Regions from separate parts of the Streptomyces sp. VTCC 41912 genome, predicted to be linked through region 3. Evidence: predicted binding sites of a transcription regulator. Region 3 holds the regulator's gene; each other region holds the start of a gene.
The links. Region 3 encodes HrcA, which represses chaperone genes, less so after heat shock. Its sites were predicted from a motif close to TTNGCACTCNGNNNNNCNGAGTGCNAA; they were not measured.

Region 1 (6,481 bases), on a different contig from region 3:
TCCGGCCTCTACCCGATCGCGGTGATGGCCATCGCGGTCTCCGCGTACGCGGCCGGCGCGCTGGCGCACGGCTCCGGCTTCCTCGCCGTCTACCTGGCCGCGGTCATCCTCGGCAACGCCAAACTCCCGCACGCCCCGGCCACCCGCGGCTTCGCCGAGGGGCTCGGCTGGATCGGGCAGATCGGCATGTTCGTCCTGCTCGGCCTGCTGGTCACCCCGCACAACCTGCTCGACGACATCGTGCCGGCGCTGCTCATCGGCATGATCCTCACGCTGGTCGCCCGCCCGCTGTCGGTCTTCACCTCGCTGCTGCCCTTCCGGGTGCCGTGGCAGGAGAAGGCCCTGCTGTCCTGGGCCGGGCTGCGCGGCGCGGTGCCGATCGTGCTGGCCACCATCCCGATGGTGAGCGACGTCCCCGGCAGCGAGACGGTCTTCAACATCGTCTTCGTGCTGGTCGTGGTCTACACCCTCATCCAGGGCCCGACGCTGCCGTGGCTGGCCCGCCGGCTCCAGTTGGGCGAGGGCGAGGAGGCCGCCGACCTGGGCATCGAGTCGGCGCCGCTGGAACGGCTGCGCGGGCACCTGCTGTCCACGTTGATAGGCCCCACCTCCCGGATGCACGGCGTGGAGGTCGGCGAGCTGCGGATGCCGGCGGGCGCCGCGGTCACCCTCGTCGTGCGGGACGGCACCAGCTTCGTGCCGTCCCCCACCACGGTGCTGCGCCACGGCGACGAACTGCTGGTGGTCGCCACCGACCCGGTGCGGGACGCGGCCGAGCGGCGGCTCCAGGCGGTGTCCCAGGGCGGCAAGCTGGCCGGCTGGCTGGGAACCGGTGCGGAACGGACCGGTGCGCAACGGCGCCCCCAGGAAGGGGCGGCGGAGCGCGGACGGCGACGCGGGGTCGGTTGACCCGACGGGCGGCGGGCCCGCCCCGCTTGCCCGGCCGAGCGTCGTATGTGCGCTATCTCTCCACCGATAGCAAGGAAATCCGCGGGAAGCCCTGGTTAATCCCAGGGCTTCTTTGCCTTTTGCCTGTACAATCGAGAAAGAAATTTGTACGGATCACGAACCAACTCTGCCTGACGCAGAGCTGGCGCGACCGCTCGGCGGCCGCGGTCCCCTGCCACACGCAGCCACCCCTTTCGGTGCGGACCACGCGGTATCACTCGGTCCTGCGCGAGAGGACAGCTCTCGGCGCTCAACCGGGACGACCTCTCGGCGCAGCGCTACCAGGCAGTAGAAAGGCCCGGCCGTGGCATCCGCGGTCAAGGACCCCCGTCCCGGTTACGGACAACTGTTGCGCACGCCCAGCGCGTGGACCTTCCTGTTGCCCGGCTTCCTGGCCCGACAGCCGTTCGCCATGCTGACCATCGGCATCGTCCTGCTCGTCCAGTCCACCACCGGCTCCTACGGCACCGCCGGCGCGGTCTCCGCCGCCACCGGCGTCTCGATGGCGCTCTTCGCCCCGCAGGGCGGCAAGCTCGCCGACCGCTTCGGCCAGCGCGCCGTGCTCATCCCCGGCGTCCTGGTCCACGTCGCCGGCGTCTCGGCACTGATCGTCCTGGCCCTCGCGCACGCCCCCCTGTGGGCGCTGCTCGCCGTGGCCGTCCCCACCGGCGCCTCGACGCCGCAGGTCGGCCCGATGGTGCGGGCCCGCTGGGCGGCCAAGCTGGGCGGCACCCCGCTGATGCCCACCGCCGCCGCCTTCGAGTCGGTGACCGACGAGTTCACCTTCGTCGTCGGCCCGGTCCTGGCCACCGCGCTGTGCACCGGCATCCACCCGGCCGCCGGCCTGATCGCCGAGGCCGTGCTGTCGCTGGCCGGCGGTCTGCTGTTCGCCTCCCAGCGACGCACCCAGCCGCCCGTCCACCGGGGCGGGTCCGACGCCCACCCCCGCGTCTCGGCCCTGTCCATCCCCGGCGTGCGCGTCCTGATCGTGGCGTTCCTCGGCATCGGTTCGGTCTTCGGCGGCATGCAGGTCTCGCTGACCGCGCTGACCGAGAGCATCGGCCAGCCCGGCCTCAACGGCGTGCTCTACGGGGTCTTCGCGGGCGGCAACATGCTCGCCGGCATCGCCTGCGGCGCCATCGCCTGGAAGATCGGCCCCCGCCGCCGCCTGCTCGTCGCCTACGGGCTGCTGGCCCTGGCCACCACCCCGCTGTGGGCGGTGACCGCGCTGCCGCTGCTGGGCGCCGTCGGCCTGGTCGTCGGCCTGTGCATCGCCCCCGCGCTGATCACCGGCTACACCCTCGTCGAGTCGCTGGTCCCGGCCGCCGCCCGGACCGAGGCGTTCACCTGGCTGACCGGTGCGGTCGCCCTCGGCCAGGCCGCCGCGGCCACCTCCGCCGGCCAACTGGCGGACCGCTTCGGCCCGAGCTCCGGCTTCCTAGTGCCGCTGGCCGGCACCGCGCTGGCCCTGGTGGTCCTGCTGAGCCTGCGGGCCCATCTGATGCCCCGCACGTCCACGGTCGTCACCGGGTCGGCGGAGGCCGCCGGCACCCCCGCCGACGAGCGCGAACGCGAGCTGAGCCACGCCTGAACGGGCGCCCTGGCGGGTCCGCGCACCGGCGTGGAGTCGGTCACCGTGCGACGTTCACGGTGGACTGGCGCGCGGGAATACTGCAAGATGGAGCGTCGTTAGCACTCAATGAGTGAGAGTGCCAGGAGGAAGTCAAGTGCCGACCTACCAGTACCAGTGCACCGCGTGCGGCGAGGGCCTTGAGGCCGTGCAGAAGTTCACCGACGACGCGCTCACCGAGTGCCCCAGCTGCAACGGACGCCTCAAGAAGGTGTTCTCGGCGGTCGGCATCGTCTTCAAGGGCTCCGGCTTCTACCGCAACGACAGCCGCGGCTCGTCGTCCAGCAGCAGCCCCGCCAGCAACTCCTCGACGCCGTCGAACGGCTCGTCGTCGAGCAGCTCCACCCCCTCGACGTCGACGCCCTCCACTTCGTCCTCGTCTTCGTCCTCGTCCTCCGACGGCGCTTCGAAGTCGTCGACCCCGGCGAGCTCCGGCTCGGCCGCCTGACCCGCGGCAGCAGCCCGGCGCGCGACGCCACCGGCAACGGGACTCCAGGCCCCGCCTCCCCACCAGGGACGGCGGGGCCCGTCGCATCCCGGCCGGGGCGTGCGGACCGAGCCCTCCGGCCCGGAGCCGAGCAGCGCGCCACGTGCCCGGCCCCGCGGGCTCCGACGGTTCCGGTGACCCGGCAGCGGACCGCCGCCACGCCCCGATAGTGTGACCGCATGGCTGAGGCGGAGATTGGCGTTATCGGCGGGTCGGGCTTCTACTCCTTCCTGGACGACGTGACCGAGGTCACTGTGGACACGCCCTACGGGCCTCCCAGCGACTCCCTGTTCCTCGGCAAGATCGCCGGCCGCTCGGTCGCGTTCCTGCCCCGGCACGGCCGCGGCCACCACCTCGCGCCGCACCGCATCAACTACCGCGCCAACCTCTGGGCCCTGCGCTCCCTCGGCGTGCGGCAGGTCCTCGGCCCGAGCGCGGTCGGCGGGCTGCGCCCCGAGTACGGCCCGGGCACGCTGCTGGTCCCCGATCAACTCGTGGACCGCACCAAGTCCCGCGTCCAGACCTACTTCGACGGCGAACCGCTTCCGGACGGCAGCGTGCCCAACGTCGTCCACCTCACCTTCGCGGACCCGTACTGCGCCACCGGCCGCGTCGCCGCCCTGGGCGCCGCCCGCGGCCGGGACTGGGAGCCGGTCGACGGCGGCACCCTCGTGGTGATCGAGGGCCCGCGCTTCTCCACCCGCGCCGAGTCGCGCTGGCACGCCGCGCAGGGCTGGTCGGTGGTCGGCATGACCGGCCACCCCGAAGCCGTCCTGGCCCGCGAACTGAGCCTCTGCTACACCTCGTTGACGCTGGTCACCGACCTGGACGCGGGCACCGAGACCGGCGAGGGCGTCTCCCACGAGGAGGTCCTGAAGGTCTTCGGCGAGAACATCAGCCGGCTCCGCGAGGTCCTCTTCGACACCGTCGCCGCACTGCCCGCCAACGAGGACCGCGCCTGCCGGTGCACCGACGCGCACCAGGGCTGGGACCTGGGCATCGAGCTGCCGTAGGCGCGGGAGCAGCGCCGGGGCGGGGACGGCTCGAACGCCCCTGTCGGGTGACGGAGTTGTCCACAACCGCAGGTTCGTCCACAGGCCGGAGCGGGCCGCCGCGTCATGCGGCACGGTGGTGAGCGCGGGGCCGAACGCCGGTCCCGCTTCGCACCACAGGCGGTGACGACCATGCCCCACTCCTCCGCGCCCTTCCCTCCGAAGCCCGGGACGCCCGTTTCCCCGCCGGCCTCGCCGACCCCGCCGACCCCGCTGGCTCCTCTGACTCCTCTGACTCCTCTGACTCCTCTGACTCCTCTGACTCCTCTGACGGCTGCGACCGCTGCGACGGTCTCGTTACCCCCGACGATCCCGACCATCCCGACGGACCCGTCGATCCCGTCGATCCCGGTCCTGCCCGCTCCCCCGCGGTGTGAAGTGCCGCACTTCGCCCCCGTCCGCGCGGGCGGTGTCGGCCCCACCCGATGGCACGGGGCGGCACGGCGGCGGCTGCTAACCGTCGCCCTGGCAACGACCGCCGCAGCACTGGCCACCGGCCTGTCGCAGGGTCCGGCGCGCACCGCGTCCGCGCCCACCGGCTGCCCCGCCGCGACGGCCTCAGGGGGGCGATGACCATGACGAAGCGGGGGCAAGATCGAGTGGCGTCCACCGATCGGGCGCGCGAGACTTCTGCGAGTGGCGGGGCACCTGCCGCACGCCGCACCTGCCGGCGTGCCCGCACCACCGATACCGAAGCCGCTATCGGCACCGCCGCACCAATCGCCGCCGCACGGGCCCTGCCGAGCGGCCGGATCCGCCGCCGACCGGTGGCTCCCGGTCCCCGCCCGGCCGCCCGGCCGCCCCGTACGAGCCGCCTCCGGCACGGCCCGGTCCCCGGGATCCGTCGTACCAGTACGGAAATCCGCACTGACGCTCTGGTCGATCGCCGGTTCGGGTTGCGCGATTGGACACCTCCGCCCCGCCCTGCCGTAAGTTGCGGTGCTGATTGTCGGTGCACCGTCCAAAGCAAGCGTGGAAAGAGGCTGTCAGGTGAGCGAGAACAAGAGCGTCCTTCAGGGGTTCAAGGACTTCCTGATGCGCGGCAACGTCATCGAACTCGCGGTGGCGGTCGTCGTCGGTGCGGCGTTCACGAGCATCGTCAACGCGGTGGTCAAGGGCGTCATCAACCCGATCGTCGGTGCGTTCGGCTCGCAGAACCTCGACAACTACCAGACCTGCCTCTCCACGTGCTCGGTGGACAAGAAGACCGGCCTGTACGTGGACGGCATCTACGTCCTGTGGGGCTCGGTGCTCAGTGCGGCGCTGACCTTCCTGATCACCGCGGGCGTCGTCTACTTCCTCATGATCCTTCCGATGAACAAGTGGAAGGCCCGCCAGGACGCCAAGAAGTCGGCCGACGACGCGGCGGCGCCGGCCCCGACCGAGATCGAGCTGCTCACCGAGATCCGCGACGCCCTGATCGCCCAGCGCAACGGCACCGCGGCCACTCCGGGAGCGGCCGCGGCGGCGGCGATCATCACGCAGAAGACCCAGCAGACGCAGCAGACGCAGCAGTAGCGAGCGCTACGGACGGCCGAAGCCGCCCCCTCGCCTCGCTCAGAGGTGGTGGGGCGGCTTCTCGTCCAAGAAGCGGGCGAGGTCGGCGGCGCTGTCCGTGCTGGCGGCGCGCTCGCCCCAGCCGCGATCGGTGTCGTCCGAGGACTGCTGGCTCAACGGGTCGTCGAAGATCAGGGCGGCGGCGCTCCTCGGCGCCGGCCGCGCGGTGACGGCGGGCTCGCTGCCGGCCGGCGCCGCGGGGGCCTCGGCCTGGGCGACGGGCCCTTCGGGCGCGGTCGGCTCCGGAGCCTCGGCCGGGACGACGGCGTCGGGCGTCGGGCTCGGGTCGCCGGTTCGGGCGCCCCGGCCGCCCCGGGCGGTCGGCTCGGGCTCGGCGGGGGGCTGGGACGTGGTGCTCACCCCTTCAGGGTACGGGCGGACACCGCGCTTGCCCGGCGCAGCGGGTCGTTGATGACGCCGTGCTTGCGGCGGCCGGGCGGAGGGCCGGCGGGGCGGGGGCCGGCGGAGCTGACGGGGCCCGCGGAGCTGCGGAGTGGTGTGGCTGCGGGGGGGGCTGCGGGGGGCTGCGGGGCGGTGTGGCTGCGGGGCGGCGTCCGGTCAACCGGTGGGCGGTTGAGCACCGTCCGGGCCAGCGGCTTCCGGTGGGTCGGTGGCTGGTTCGGCGGTGGTGGGCGGGGGCGACGGCCGGGCCTAGGTGCTCCGGCTGCCGTTCTCGTGGGTGGGTATCGGGTGGGCCCGGTGCGCGTCCTGCGGGCGCGTGGGCGGACCGTGCTCGGCGCAGCCCCGCCCGCGCGCCCGCCCGCGCGCAGAACCGGGGAGGGAGAGGGGGACGGGGTGGGGGTGGGG
Region 2 (6,481 bases), on a different contig from region 3:
GGTCGCGGAGTACACCATGGCCGCCATCCTGTTCGCCAACAAACGGGTGCTGCCCGCCGCGCACCGCTACCGCACCCTGCGCACCCGGCACGACTGGCTGCGCGAGCTGGACGGTGCCGGCAACCACGACCGCACGGTGGGGATCGTCGGCGCCTCCCGCATCGGCCGCCGCGTCATCGAGCTGCTGCGCCCGTTCGCGCTGCGGGTGCTGCTGCACGATCCGTTCGTGACCGCCGAGGAGGCCGCGGGGTGGGGCGTGCGGAAGGTCGCGCTGGCCGAGCTGTGCGCGGGCAGCGACGTGGTCAGCGTGCACGCGCCGGAGGTACCCGCCACCCGGCACCTGATCGGCGCCCGCGAGCTGGCCCTGATGCCGGACGGGGCGACGCTGGTCAACACCTCGCGCGGGTCCCTCGTCGACGAGGCGGCGCTGCTCGCCGAGCTGTCCAGCGGCCGGCTCGGCGCGGTGCTGGACGTCACCGAGCCCGAACTCCCGCCCGCCGACTCCCCGTTGTACGACCTGCCGAACGTGCTGCTCACCCCGCACATCGCCGGTTCGTTGGGCACCGAGCTGCACCGGATGGCCGACCACGCCCTGGACGAGCTGGAACGGTACGCGGCGGGGCGGCCGTTCGCGGATCCGGTGCGGCGGGAGGGACTGGGGCACTCGGCCTGACACACCGTCAGACCCCGGTCTCCGGCGGGGCGCCGGACGCGGGCGAGGCCCGGTCCCGCGGGGAGCGGGACCGGGCCTCGACGGGTGCCGGCGGGCGGGCCGCCGGCGGATGCGCGCGGTGCGTCAGTGCGCGTGGCCGTGACCGTGGGCGGCGGCCGGCTCTTCCTCTTCCTTCTTCTCGACGACCAGGGTCTCGGTCGTCAGGAGGAGGGAGGCGATGGAGGCCGCGTTCTCCAGGGCGGAGCGGGTGACCTTGACCGGGTCGATGACGCCGGCCTTGACCAGGTCGCCGTACTCGCCGGTGGCGGCGTTGAAGCCGTTGCCCTTGTCGAGCTCGGCCACCTTGGCGGTGATCACGTAGCCCTCGAGGCCGGCGTTCTCGGCGATCCAGCGCAGCGGCTCGACGGCGGCGCGGCGGACCACGGCGACACCAGTGGCCTCGTCGCCGTCCTTGCCGAGGTTGCCCTCCAGGACCTTCACGGCGTGGACGAGCGCGGAGCCACCACCGGAGACGATGCCCTCCTCGACCGCGGCGCGGGTCGCGGAGATGGCGTCCTCCAGACGGTGCTTCTTCTCCTTGAGCTCGACCTCGGTGGCCGCGCCGACGCGGATCACGCAGACGCCGCCGGCGAGCTTGGCGAGGCGCTCCTGGAGCTTCTCGCGGTCCCAGTCGGAGTCGGTGGCCTCGATCTCGGCCTTGATCTGGGCGACGCGGCCCGCGACGTCCCCGGAGTTGCCGCCACCGTCGACGAGGGTGGTGTCGTCCTTGGTGACGGTCACGCGGCGGGCGGTGCCGAGCACGTCCAGGCCGACCTGGTCGAGCTTGAGGCCGACCTCTTCGGCGACGACGGTGCCGCCGGTGAGGGTGGCCATGTCGCCGAGCATCGCCTTGCGGCGGTCACCGAAGCCGGGGGCCTTGACGGCCACCGCGTTGAAGGTGCCGCGGATCTTGTTGACGACGAGGGTGGAGAGGGCCTCGCCCTCGACGTCCTCGGCGATGATCAGCAGCGGCTTCGAGGCGCCGGCCTGGATGATCTTCTCCAGCAGCGGCAGCAGGTCCTGGATGGAGGAGATCTTGCCCTGGTGGATCAGGATGTAGGGGTCGTCGAGGACGGCCTCCATGCGCTCCTGGTCGGTGACCATGTACGGCGACAGGTAGCCCTTGTCGAAGGCCATGCCCTCGGTGAAGTCCAGCTCCAGGCCGAAGGTGTTGGACTCCTCGACGGTGATCACGCCGTCCTTGCCGACCTTGTCCATCGCCTCGGCGATCAGCTCGCCGACCTGCGGGTCCTGGGCGGACAGCGCGGCCACGGCCGCGATGTCGGACTTGTCGTCGATCGGGCGGGCGGTCGCCAGCAGCTCGTCGGAGACGGCCTTGACGGCGGCGTCGATGCCCTTCTTCAGGGCGGCCGGGGAAGCACCCGCGGCGACGTTGCGCAGACCCTCGCGGACCAGGGCCTGGGCCAGCACGGTCGCGGTGGTGGTGCCGTCACCCGCGATGTCGTTGGTCTTGGTCGCCACCTCCTTGACGAGCTGGGCGCCCAGGTTCTCGTACGGGTCCTCGACCTCGACCTCGCGGGCGATGGTGACACCGTCGTTGGTGATGGTCGGCGCACCGAACTTCTTGTCGATGACGACGTTGCGACCCTTGGGGCCGATGGTGACCTTGACCGTGTCGGCCAGCTTGTTGACGCCGCGCTCAAGGGCGCGACGGGCGTCCTCGTCGAACTTCAGGATCTTCGCCATGGGTGCTTCAAGTCCTCTCGTTGCGATCGTCGGCCTCGCCGCCGTGACCGCTTTCGCTCAAACGAACTGCGCCCCTGCCCCGGGTCGATGAGAACGCGGGAACCAGGGGCGCAGATCAGGGCAAATCCGGGTGACTTACTTCTCGACGATCGCGAGCACGTCGCGAGCCGAGAGGACGAGGTACTCCTCGCCGCTGTACTTCACCTCGGTGCCGCCGTACTTGCTGTAGAGCACGACGTCACCGACCTTGACGTCGAGCTCGACGCGCTTGCCGTCCTCGAAGCGGCCCGGACCGGTCGCCAGGACGACGCCCTCCTGGGGCTTCTCCTTAGCAGTGTCCGGAATGACCAGGCCTGAAGCCGTGGTCTGCTCGGCGTCGAGCGGCTGGACCACGATGCGGTCCTCAAGCGGCTTGATGGCAACCTTGGAGCTGGCGGTCGTCACGATCCGACCTCCCCCTTCGGAGATCTCACGGGGTTAACTGTCTGAGGTGGCGACCAGGTCGATCCGTCGTCGCGGGTGCCGGACCTGCCCGTCGCTGTGTTGGCACTCCCTTAGGGAGAGTGCCAACGCTGAGACTATGACGCGGTTAGCACTCGGTCAAGCGGAGTGCCAGCGCGCCGGGGACGCGTACCGTGTCTGCTGCCCGTGGCCGGGCGTGGAGTCGGACACACCTTCCGCCCGGCCGCAACCCGGCCCCTACGCTGCCCCGTCTTGCCTCCGGGACCGCCGAGTCCGGGCCACGACCCGGCCGCCCCGCGGCCCAGACCCATCGATGGCGGAGGAACCGTGCGTGGACTGACCAGCGCTCCCCGGGATTCCGGGGGGCCGGAGAGCGACGCCGAGCGCACCATGACGTTCGCCGCGCTGGCCCAGGCCCCGAACCGTCGGCGCACCGAGGCGTGGCTGCTCGGCTTCGTCGTGTTCATCACCGTCTTCGGCTACGCCTACACCGAGCTGTCCATGAAGGGGCAGCTCGGGGGCGGGCTGGGCGGTTTCGCGGTGAGCGTCTTCTTCATCGCGCTGGTGGCGCACCTGGTGGTCCGCCGGTTCGCGCCGCGCGCCGATCCGCTGATCCTGCCGCTGGCGACCCTGCTCACCGGGATCGGCCTGGTGCTGCTGCACCGGCTGGACATCACCTACGCGGAGAAACCCCGGCTGCACATCGCCCAGGCGGCGACCGGGCAGTTGGTGTGGACCGTGATCGGCGTCGCGGTCTGCGTCGTCATCCTGATCGTGCTGCGCGACCACCGGCTCCTCCAGCGCTACATCTACCTGACGATGGCGGTCGCGCTGGTGATGCTGATGGCGCCGGCGTTCTTCGGCGCGGACAAGTTCGGCGCCAAGCGCTGGATCATGCTCGGGCCGTTGTCGCTCCAGCCCGGCGAGTTCGTGAAGATCATGATCGTGGTGTTCTTCGCCGGCTACCTGACCGTCAGCCGTGACGCGCTGGCGCTGTCCGGGCGCCGGGTGCTGGGCATGCAGCTGCCGCCGGGCCGACAGCTCGGCCCGATCTTCACGATCTGGGTGATCAGCCTGCTGGTGCTGGTCTTCGAGCGCGACCTGGGCACCTCGCTGATCTTCTTCGGCGTCTTCGTGATCATGCTCTACATGGCCACCGAACGCACCAGTTGGGTGGTCTGCGGCCTGCTGATGGCCGTGATCGGCGCCGGCGTCGTCGGCTCCACCGAACCGCACGTCAAGGGCCGCGTGATGGCCTGGCTGCACCCGATGGACATCTTCCTGCCGGAGAACAAGCGGCCGCCGGGCCTGATCTCCGACCAGGCCGCGCAGGCGCTGTTCAGCTTCGGCAGCGGCGGGATCGGCGGCACCGGCCTCGGCCAGGGCCACCCCGAGCTGATCGGCTTCGCCGGCAACAGCGACTTCATCCTCACCACCGTCGGCGAGGAGTTGGGACTGGCCGGAGTGATGGCCATCCTGCTGCTGTACGCACTGCTGGCCCAGCGCGGCATGCGGGTCGGACTGACCGCCCGCGACCCGTTCGGCAAGTTGCTGGCGGTCGGCCTCTCCGGGGCGCTGCTGCTCCAGGTCTTCGTCGTCACCGGCGGCGTCACCGGCCTGATCCCGCTCACCGGCAAGGCGCTGCCGTTCCTCGCCGCGGGTGGTTCGTCGATGGTCGCGAACTGGGTGATGGTGGCGTTGCTGCTGCGGGTCAGCGACAGCGCGCAGCGCCGGCGGGAACCGGTCCGACCGGCACCGCCGCGGCCGGACGCCGATGCCACCCAACGGGTGCCGCGGGTCACCGACCCCACGCCCGGCGCCTGACGGACCCCGCCGCCGGGCGGGACCGCGGGCCGAGCCGTCCGCGGGCCCGCCCGGCGGCTGGCCCACAATGGTGCGGGTGACCGACCTCGACACCTTCTCCGCGCTGCTCGCCCCCGAAGGACAACAGCTCCTGGCCGTCCTGCGGGACCACGACCCGGCGGACGAACTGGCGACCGCCACCCGGCTGCGCCGCGACCACCCCGCACCGCTGGTCTCCGCCGCCCTCGGGCAGGCCCGGCTGCGGCAACGCGCGGCCGCGAAGTTCGGCCCCGACGCGGCGCGGATGTACTTCACCCCGAACGGCGTCGAGCAGTCCACCCGCGCCCCGGTGGCCGCCCACCGCGCCGCCCGGCTCGCCGCGCTCGGTGTGCGGACCCTGGCCGACCTGTGCTCCGGGATCGGCGGCGACGCGCTCGCCCTGGCCCGGGCCGGGATCCGGGTGCTGGCCGTGGACCGCGACCCGCTGGCCTGCGCGGCCGCCCGGGCGAACGCCGAGGCGCTGGGCCTGGCGGACCGGATCGAGGTGCGGTGCGCGGACGTCACGGAGGTCGACACCGCCGGGTACGACGCGGTGTTCGTGGACCCGGCGCGCCGCACCCAGGCGCCGACGAGAGGGGTGGCGCGCAGCGCCTCGGCCAGGGGCGGTGGTCGGGCGACGGGTGGGCGAGTCTTCGACCCCGAGGCGTACTCGCCGCCGCTGTCCTGGGCCGTCGAGGCGGCCCGCGCCGCACCGCACGCGGCCTTGAAGATCGCGCCGGGGGTGCCGCACGAGGCGCTGCCCGCGGACGCCGAGACCGAGTGGATCTCCGACGGCGGGGACGTGAAGGAGGCCGTGGTGTGGTTCGGCACCGGCCGGGCCGGCGCCCGGCGGGCCACCCTGCTGCCGGCCGGCGACTCGCTGCTCGGCGCCGGACTGCCCGATCCCGAGCCCGGTCCGGTCGGCGGCTGGCTCTACGAGCCGGACGGCGCGGTGATCCGCGCCCATCTGGTCGCGGACGTCGCCGAGCAGGTCGACGGGCGACTGATCGACCCGACCATCGCCTACGTGACGGCGGACCGACTGCGGCCGACGCCCTACGCCACCGCGTACGCGCTCACCGACGTGCTGCCCTTCAACGTCAAGAAGCTGCGGGCGCTGCTGCGGGAGCGCGGGGTCGGCGTCGCGGTGATCAAGAAGCGCGGGTCCGCGGTGGAACCCGAGGAACTGCGCAAGAAGCTCAAGCTCGCCGGGCCGCACACGTGCACGGTCTTCCTCACCCGGGTCGCCGGCGCGCCGACGATGCTGCTCGGGCACCCCGCCGGACCGATCGCCTGACGGCGGCTCAGGCCAGGTCGGTCAGGTCCTCGGCGTAGACCTGGGAGAGCGGCTGCGGGCCCACGTACCGCTGGCAGTTGCACCGGCGGGCCTCGTACCGGACCGGCGCGTGGTCCGCGTCCCAGGCCACGGCCGTGGGCACCGTCTCGTGGCAGGTGCCCTGCTTGTCGTGCTTGGCGAGGTGGTGCTCGCAGCCGCAGACCGGGGCGGGCGGCCGGTCCGCGGCCTCCAGGGCCAGGCGCTCCTCGCGGCGGGCCTCGATGAGGGCCAGCTTGCGCCGGTGCCGGGTCTTCAGCGCCTTGCGGGCCGCACCCCGCGCCGCGGAGGCGGCGTAGAAGGCCGGCCCGGTCAGGACGAAGAGATACCACCACTGCACTGCGTCGACCCCCGTCGTCCCCCGGTGTGCGAACGGGGCGGCTCCCCGGCCGCCCGGCCCTCAAGGATAGGACGCCGCACCGGGG
Region 3 (6,481 bases):
GCGGACCACGGCACGATGGCGTCCACGCCGGTCTCCGTCATGGTCTCCACGGCCAACTCCCCGCGGTCGCCCTTGGGCAGTGCCTGGACGACGGTGAGGGTGGGGGCCGGCGGCTCCTCGGTGCGCAGCCCGGTGACGGCGACGGTGAGCCGGTCCTTGCCCTCGACGGCGGCGACCGTGCCCTCGGCGCCGGTACCGGCGCCGTCCGTCAGGACGACCTCCTCACCGACCCGCAGCCGCCGCACGGACACCGCGTGCCGCCCCTCGGGGCCGTCCACGGTCAGCGTGCTCCCGGCCAGCACGCCGGCGAGCGATTCGACGAGGAAGACGGGCGCGGTCACACCGCACCGCCGGTGCCGTGGCCCGCGTCGCCGGGGCCCAACGCGGCCCGGGTGGCGTCGAGTTCGGCCGCGAGCACCGCCACCAGCTGCCCGGCGGGCATCTCCCGGGCCAGCCGGTGCCCCTGCCCCGCCCAGAGGTTCAGCCCCTGTGCGTCACCTGCCTTGGCGGCGGCCTTGCGGACCGGGGAGGTGAGGTAGTGCACGGCGGGGTAGGCGGCCGGCGCGTACGGGCCGTGCTCCCGCAGGAAGCGGTTCACCAGGCCGCGGGCCGGCCGGCCGGAGAACGCCCGGGTCAACTCGGTGTGCGTGAAGAGGGGGTTGGTCAGCGCCTGCTTGTGCAGCGGGTTGGCACCGGACTCGGGGGTGATCAGGAACGCCGTGCCCAGCTGCGCCATGGAGGCGCCGGCGGCCAGCACCGCGGCGATCTGCGAGCCGCGCATCAGCCCGCCGGCGGCGATCACCGGGATCTGCACGGTCTCCCGGACCTGGGCGAGCAGCGCCAGCAGCCCCAGGCCGGAGCCGGTCCCGTCCGCGTGCGGATCGTCCCGGTGGGTGCCCTGGTGGCCGCCCGCCTCGACGCCCTGCACGCACACCGCGTCCGCCCCCGACCACTGCGCGGCCTGCGCCTCGGCGGCGGTGGTGACCGTGACGACGGTGTGGGTGCCGACTTCGGCGAACGCGTCGAGGACCGCCCGCGAGGGGCAGCCGAAGGTGAAGGAGACCATCGGCACCGGGTCGTCGCGCAGGATCGCGAGCTTGGCCTCGTAGTTGTCGTCCGTGGGGCCGTTGACGTCGCCGAGCTCGGTCTCGTACCAGGCGGTCTCGCCGGCGAGTTGCTCGCGGTAGACCTCGACGGCGGAGGCGTCGGCCAGGGAGGGCTGCGGCATGAAGAGGTTGACGCCGAAGGGGCGGCGGGTCAGCCCCCGCAGCTGTTTGATCTCCTGGTACATGCCGTCGGCGGTCTTGTAGCCGGCGGCCAGGAAGCCGAGTCCCCCGGCTTCGCAGACGGCTGCGGCCAGCTCGGGCCCGGAGCCGCCGCCGGCCATCGGGGCCTGCACGATGGGGTAGCGGCAGAAATCGGTGAGCGCGGTGGGCATGCCCACATCGTGTCACGCCCGGCGCCGTACCCCGAACCGGGGCGGCGGCCACGGGGAACTCCCCGGACCCCGCCCCGACGGGTGTGCCTACCGCCCGTTGAAGGCGTCCTTCAGCCGGGAGAACAGCCCCTGCTGGCCCGGCTGGAACTGGCCCTGCGGGCGCTCCTCGCCGCGCAGCTTGGCCAGCCGGCGCAGCAGCTCCTCCTGCTCGGGTTCGAGCTTGCTCGGGGTCTGCACCTCGACGTGGACGATCAGGTCGCCCCGGCCGTTGCCCCGCAGGTGGGTCACGCCGCGGCCGTGCAGCGGGATCGACTGGCCGGACTGGGTGCCGGGCCGGACGTCGATCTCCTCGACCCCGTCCAGCGTCTCCAGCGGGCACTTGGTGCCCAGGGCCGCCGCGGTCATCGGGATGGTGACCGTGCAGTGCAGGTCGTCCCCGCGCCGCTGGAACACCGAGTGGGCCAGCTCGTGGATCTCGACGTACAGGTCGCCGGCGGGTCCGCCACCGGGGCCCACCTCGCCCTCGCCGGCCAACTGGATGCGGGTGCCGTTGTCGACACCGGCGGGGATCTTGACGGTGAGGGTGCGGCGGGAGCGGACCCGGCCGTCGCCCGCGCACTCGGGGCACGGCGTCGGGACGACGGTGCCGAAGCCCTGGCACTGCGGGCAGGGCCGGGAGGTCATGACCTGGCCCAGGAAGGACCGGGTGACCTGCGAGACCTCGCCGCGGCCGCGGCACATGTCACAGGTCTGCGCCGAGGTGCCGGGCGCCGCGCCCTCACCGCTGCAGGTGGTGCAGACGACGGCCGTGTCGACCTGGATGTCCTTGGTGGTGCCGAACGCGGCCTCGTTGAGCTCGATGTCCAGGCGGATCATCGCGTCCTGGCCGCGGCGGGTCCGCGAGCGCGGGCCGCGCTGCGAGGCCGTGCCGAAGAACGCGTCCATGATGTCGGAGAAGTTCCCGAAGCCCGCGCCGAAGCCGCCCGCGCCACCGGCGCCGCCGGCCTGCGAGAGGGGATCGCCGCCGAGGTCGTAGACCTGCTTCTTCTGCGGATCCGACAGGACCTCGTAGGCGGCGTTGATCTCCTTGAACCGCTCTTGGGTCTTGGGGTCCGGGTTCACATCCGGGTGCAGCTCGCGCGCCAGCCGCCGGAATGCCTTCTTGATCTGGTCCTGCGAGGCGTCCCGGCCGACGCCGAGGACCGAGTAGTAATCCGTGGCCACTTACGACTCCGCGAGGATCTGTCCGACGTAACGTGCCACTGCGCGTACCGCTCCCATCGTTCCGGGGTAGTCCATGCGGGTCGGTCCGACCACGCCCAATTTGGCGACGGCCTCGTCGCCAGAACCGTATCCGACGGTGACGACCGAGGTGGACGTCAGGCCCTCGTGAGCATTCTCATGCCCGATGCGTACGGTCATGCCCGAGTCCTTGGCCTCCCCGAGCAGCTTGAGCATCACCACATGCTCCTCAAGGGCTTCCAGCACCGGCCGGATGGTCAGGGGGAAATCATGCCCGAAGCGCGTCAGATTGGCGGTGCCGCCGATCATCAGCCGCTCTTCGGTCTCCTCCACCAGAGTCTCCAGCAGTACCGACAGTACTGTCGAGACGGTCGCCCGGTCGTCCTGTTCGAAGGATTCCGGGAGATCCTGCACCAGTTGCGGGACGTCCGCGAAGCGGCGGCCGACGATCCGGCTGTTGAGCCGGGCGCGCAGGTCCGCCAGGGACGTCTCGCCGAACGGCGTCTGGCAGTCGATGAGCCGCTGCTCGACGCGTCCGGTGTCGGTGATCAGCACCAGCATCAGCCGGGCCGGGGCCAGTGCCAGCAGTTCGACGTGCCGGACGGTGGACCGGGTCAGCGACGGGTACTGCACCACCGCGACCTGCCGGGTCAGCTGCGCCAGCAGCCGCACCGTGCGCCCCACCACGTCGTCCAGGTCGACGGCGCCGTCCAGGAAGTTCTGGATCGCCCGCCGCTCGGGGACGGACAGCGGCTTGACGCCGGCCAGCTTGTCGACGAAGAGGCGGTAGCCCTTGTCGGTCGGGATCCGCCCGGCGCTGGTGTGCGGCTGGGCGATGAACCCCTCGTCCTCCAGGGCGGCCATGTCGTTGCGGACGGTGGCCGGGGAGACGCCGAGTTGGTGCCGTTCGGTCAACGCCTTGGAGCCGACCGGCTCCTCCGTCCCGACGTAGTCCTGGACGATGGCGCGCAGCACTTCGAGTCTGCGTTCACTGAGCATTGCGCCACCTCCAGTCGGCCGTCCGCCGCGTCGTCACTTCTCCTGGCACTCACGTGGGCCGAGTGCCAGACCCGGAGCCAGTGTACGGCCGGGTAGCGCGGGTGCGGCAAGGGCGGGCGTGGTGGGCACTTACCCACCGCCGCGGAATCCGACCCCCGGGCCGCGTTCGGAAGCGCCCTGACCGCCCCCCGAGCGCGCCCCCGGTCCCGTCGCCGGCGCGTCCTCTGCTCGACGCGCCGGTGGGCGTCCGCGGGGGCCCGCCACCGAGGCGCCCGCCCGGAGTCCCGGGCAACGCTATCGCGGGGGCGCTAGCGTCTCGGTATGCGCACCACGTGGGAAGAAGCGGGCTGGGAGCGGCTGGGGGACGGCGTCGCCCGGCGACGGATGCCCGGTTGGGACGAGACGATCGGCGTGATCGCCGGTTCGGACGGCGTGCTGATCGTCGACACCGGGCCGACCCTCGGGGCCGGTGCGGAACTGCGCCGCACGGTCCGCGCGGTGCTGGGGCGCGATGTGACGCATGTCGCGCTCACGCACCCGCACTTCGACCACGTCCTGGGCACCGCGGCGTTCGCGGGCGTGGAGGTGTTCGGCGCGACCGGGGTCGACGCGCTGCTGCGGCACGGCAAGGACGCGCTGCGGGAGGACGCGGTGCGCCACGGGGTGGACCCGGACGCCGCGGCGGAGGCCGCGGACCTGCTGGTCGTCCCGCACCACCACGTGCACGGGCAGCTGACCCTCGGCCTCGGCGACCGGGAGGTGCTGCTGGCCAACGTCGGCCCCGGGCACACCGCGCACGACCTGGCCGTCCTGGTGCCCGGACGGGCCGGTGAGCGGGAGATCGTCTTCTGCGGGGACCTGGTCGAGGAGTCCGGTGAGCCCCAGGCGGGCCCCGACGCGCTGCCGCGGCGGTGGCCCGACGCGCTGGACCGGCTGCTGGCACTGGGCGGCGAGGACGCGGTGTACGTGCCGGGCCACGGCGCGGTGGTCGACGCCGCCTTCGTGCGGGCCCAGCGCGACGCCCTGGCCGCCCGCTTCGGCACCGACTCGCCGTGAGCCGGCGCCCGTTGACCCGCCGGCGGGCGCCCGCTCCGCGCGGCCCGCGCCCCGCGTCGCGCGCCCCGTGATCCCGTCGGCCCCACCGGGCCGTCGCCCCCACCCCCGACCCGTCGATCCGCAGGGAAGCAGACCCGCATGCACAGCAGGCACTACAGCCCCGACCTCACTCCCCCCTGGAAGAAGCCGAAGCCGGTGCCGGAGGTGCCGGCCGACCCCGGGCTGGTCGTCGAGGAGGTGGTGACGGGCTACTGCGGCGCGGTCCTGCGGTGCGAGAAGACCGCCGAGGGGCCGACGGTCACGTTGGAGGACCGCTTCGGCAAGGTGCGGGTGTTCCCGATGGTGCCGCGCGGCTTCCTGCTGGAGGGCCGGACGGTGACCCTGGTCCGGCCGCCGGGCCGCCCGGCGCCGAGCGGCCCGGCGCGCACCGCGTCCGGTTCGCTGGCGGTCCCCGGGGCGCGCGCCCGGGTCGCCCGGGCCGGCCGGATCTACGTGGAGGGCCGGCACGACGCGGAGCTGGTCGAACGCGTCTGGGGCGACGACCTGCGGATCGAGGGCGTCGTCGTGGAGTACCTGGAGGGCGTCGACGACCTCCCGGCGATCGTCGAGGCGTTCGCCCCCGGCCCGGACGCCCGCCTCGGCGTGCTGGTGGACCACCTCGTCCCCGGCTCGAAGGAGTCGCGGATCGCGGCGGCGGTGACCGGGGCGCACGCGCTGGTCGTCGGTCATCCGTACATCGACGTCTGGCAGGCGGTGAAGCCGTCCTCGGTGGGCATCCCGGCGTGGCCGCAGGTCCCCCGGGGCCAGGACTGGAAGACCGGGGTGTGCCGGGCGCTGGGCTGGCCGGAGAACACCGGCGCGGCCTGGCAGCGGATCCTGTCCCGGGTGCGGTCCTACAAGGACCTCGAACCGGCGCTGCTGGGGCGGGTCGAGGAGCTGATCGACTTCGTGACGGCGCCGGAGGACGCCGAGGGGGCGGGCGGACGCTGAGGCCGGCGTTGGCCGGCCTCAGCAAGCGCCGGGCCGGGGTGCGCCGGTGGTGCACGCCGTGCGCCGGGCGGGCCGCGAGCGCACGCTGGTAGCAGCGATTCCGGAGGTGACCGCCATGTTGAAGACCGCTGTCGGATGGCACGTCGAGCTGGAATTCGAGGAGGACACCCACCGCACGCGGGCCGCAGCGCTGGTACGGCTGCCGGACGGGACCGAGGTGCGGTCGCACGGTTACGCCAGCCGCCACCCGGCCGACGGGAACCAGCCCCGGGTCGGCGAGGAGGTCGCGGGGGCCAGGGCCCTCAACGACCTGGCGATGCAGTTGTTGACCAAGGCCCACGACGAGATCGACTCGGCGTCGGGCCGCACGTCGTTCCCGCTGTCCCACTGACCCACTGGCCCACTGGCCCCACCGAGCCGCGGGGCGGCGGAGCGGTCAGTCGACCAGGTCGCGCACGACGGCGTCGGCGAGCAGCCGCCCGCGGAGCGTCAGGACCGCCCGCCCCGCCTCGTAGGGGCCGGGCGCCAGGAGGCCGTCGGCCACCGCGCGGGCGGCGGCGCGGGCGCCCGCGGGGGCGAGGAGGTCGAGCGGGCAGCCGTCGGCGAGGCGGAGCTCCAGGAGGATCCGCTCGACGCGCCGGTCCTCGTCGGCGAGGAGTTCCCGGCCGGCGCCCGGTGAGCGGCCCTCGGCGAGGGCCTGGGCGTAGGCGGCGGGGTGCTTGACGTTCCACCAGCGGACGCCGCCGACGTGGCTGT

Region 1: ACJ6WD_RS28725 (FmdB family zinc ribbon protein) is a predicted target of HrcA. The motif match lies at 2,638-2,664, and genes of this name have one in related genera.
Region 2: groES (co-chaperone GroES) is a predicted target of HrcA. The motif match lies at 3,009-3,035, and genes of this name have one in related genera.

Annotation. Positions count from the first base shown of each region.
Region 1 is NZ_JBJMAB010000026.1:53,137-59,617, reverse strand. Features, by position in the region: gene ACJ6WD_RS28735 (potassium/proton antiporter) at 1-909, shown strand, start outside; gene ACJ6WD_RS28730 (MFS transporter) at 1,253-2,539, shown strand; gene ACJ6WD_RS28725 (FmdB family zinc ribbon protein) at 2,676-3,026, shown strand; gene ACJ6WD_RS28720 (S-methyl-5'-thioadenosine phosphorylase) at 3,245-4,078, shown strand; gene mscL (large conductance mechanosensitive channel protein MscL) at 5,108-5,635, shown strand; partial or broken gene ACJ6WD_RS28710 (hypothetical protein) at 5,675-5,887, opposite strand.
Region 2 is NZ_JBJMAB010000052.1:17,883-24,363, reverse strand. Features, by position in the region: gene ACJ6WD_RS37670 (hydroxyacid dehydrogenase) at 1-673, shown strand, start outside; gene groL (chaperonin GroEL) at 797-2,419, opposite strand; gene groES (co-chaperone GroES) at 2,555-2,863, opposite strand; gene ACJ6WD_RS37655 (FtsW/RodA/SpoVE family cell cycle protein) at 3,272-4,705, shown strand; gene ACJ6WD_RS37650 (class I SAM-dependent methyltransferase) at 4,773-6,020, shown strand; gene ACJ6WD_RS37645 (hypothetical protein) at 6,028-6,396, opposite strand.
Region 3 is NZ_JBJMAB010000009.1:15,936-22,416, forward strand. Features, by position in the region: gene ACJ6WD_RS15670 (16S rRNA (uracil(1498)-N(3))-methyltransferase) at 1-341, opposite strand, end outside; gene ACJ6WD_RS15675 (nitronate monooxygenase) at 338-1,438, opposite strand; gene dnaJ (molecular chaperone DnaJ) at 1,526-2,662, opposite strand; gene hrcA (heat-inducible transcriptional repressor HrcA) at 2,663-3,679, opposite strand; gene ACJ6WD_RS15690 (MBL fold metallo-hydrolase) at 4,001-4,735, shown strand; gene ACJ6WD_RS15695 (DUF3097 domain-containing protein) at 4,874-5,725, shown strand; gene ACJ6WD_RS15700 (DUF1876 domain-containing protein) at 5,841-6,116, shown strand; gene hemW (radical SAM family heme chaperone HemW) at 6,162-6,481, opposite strand, start outside.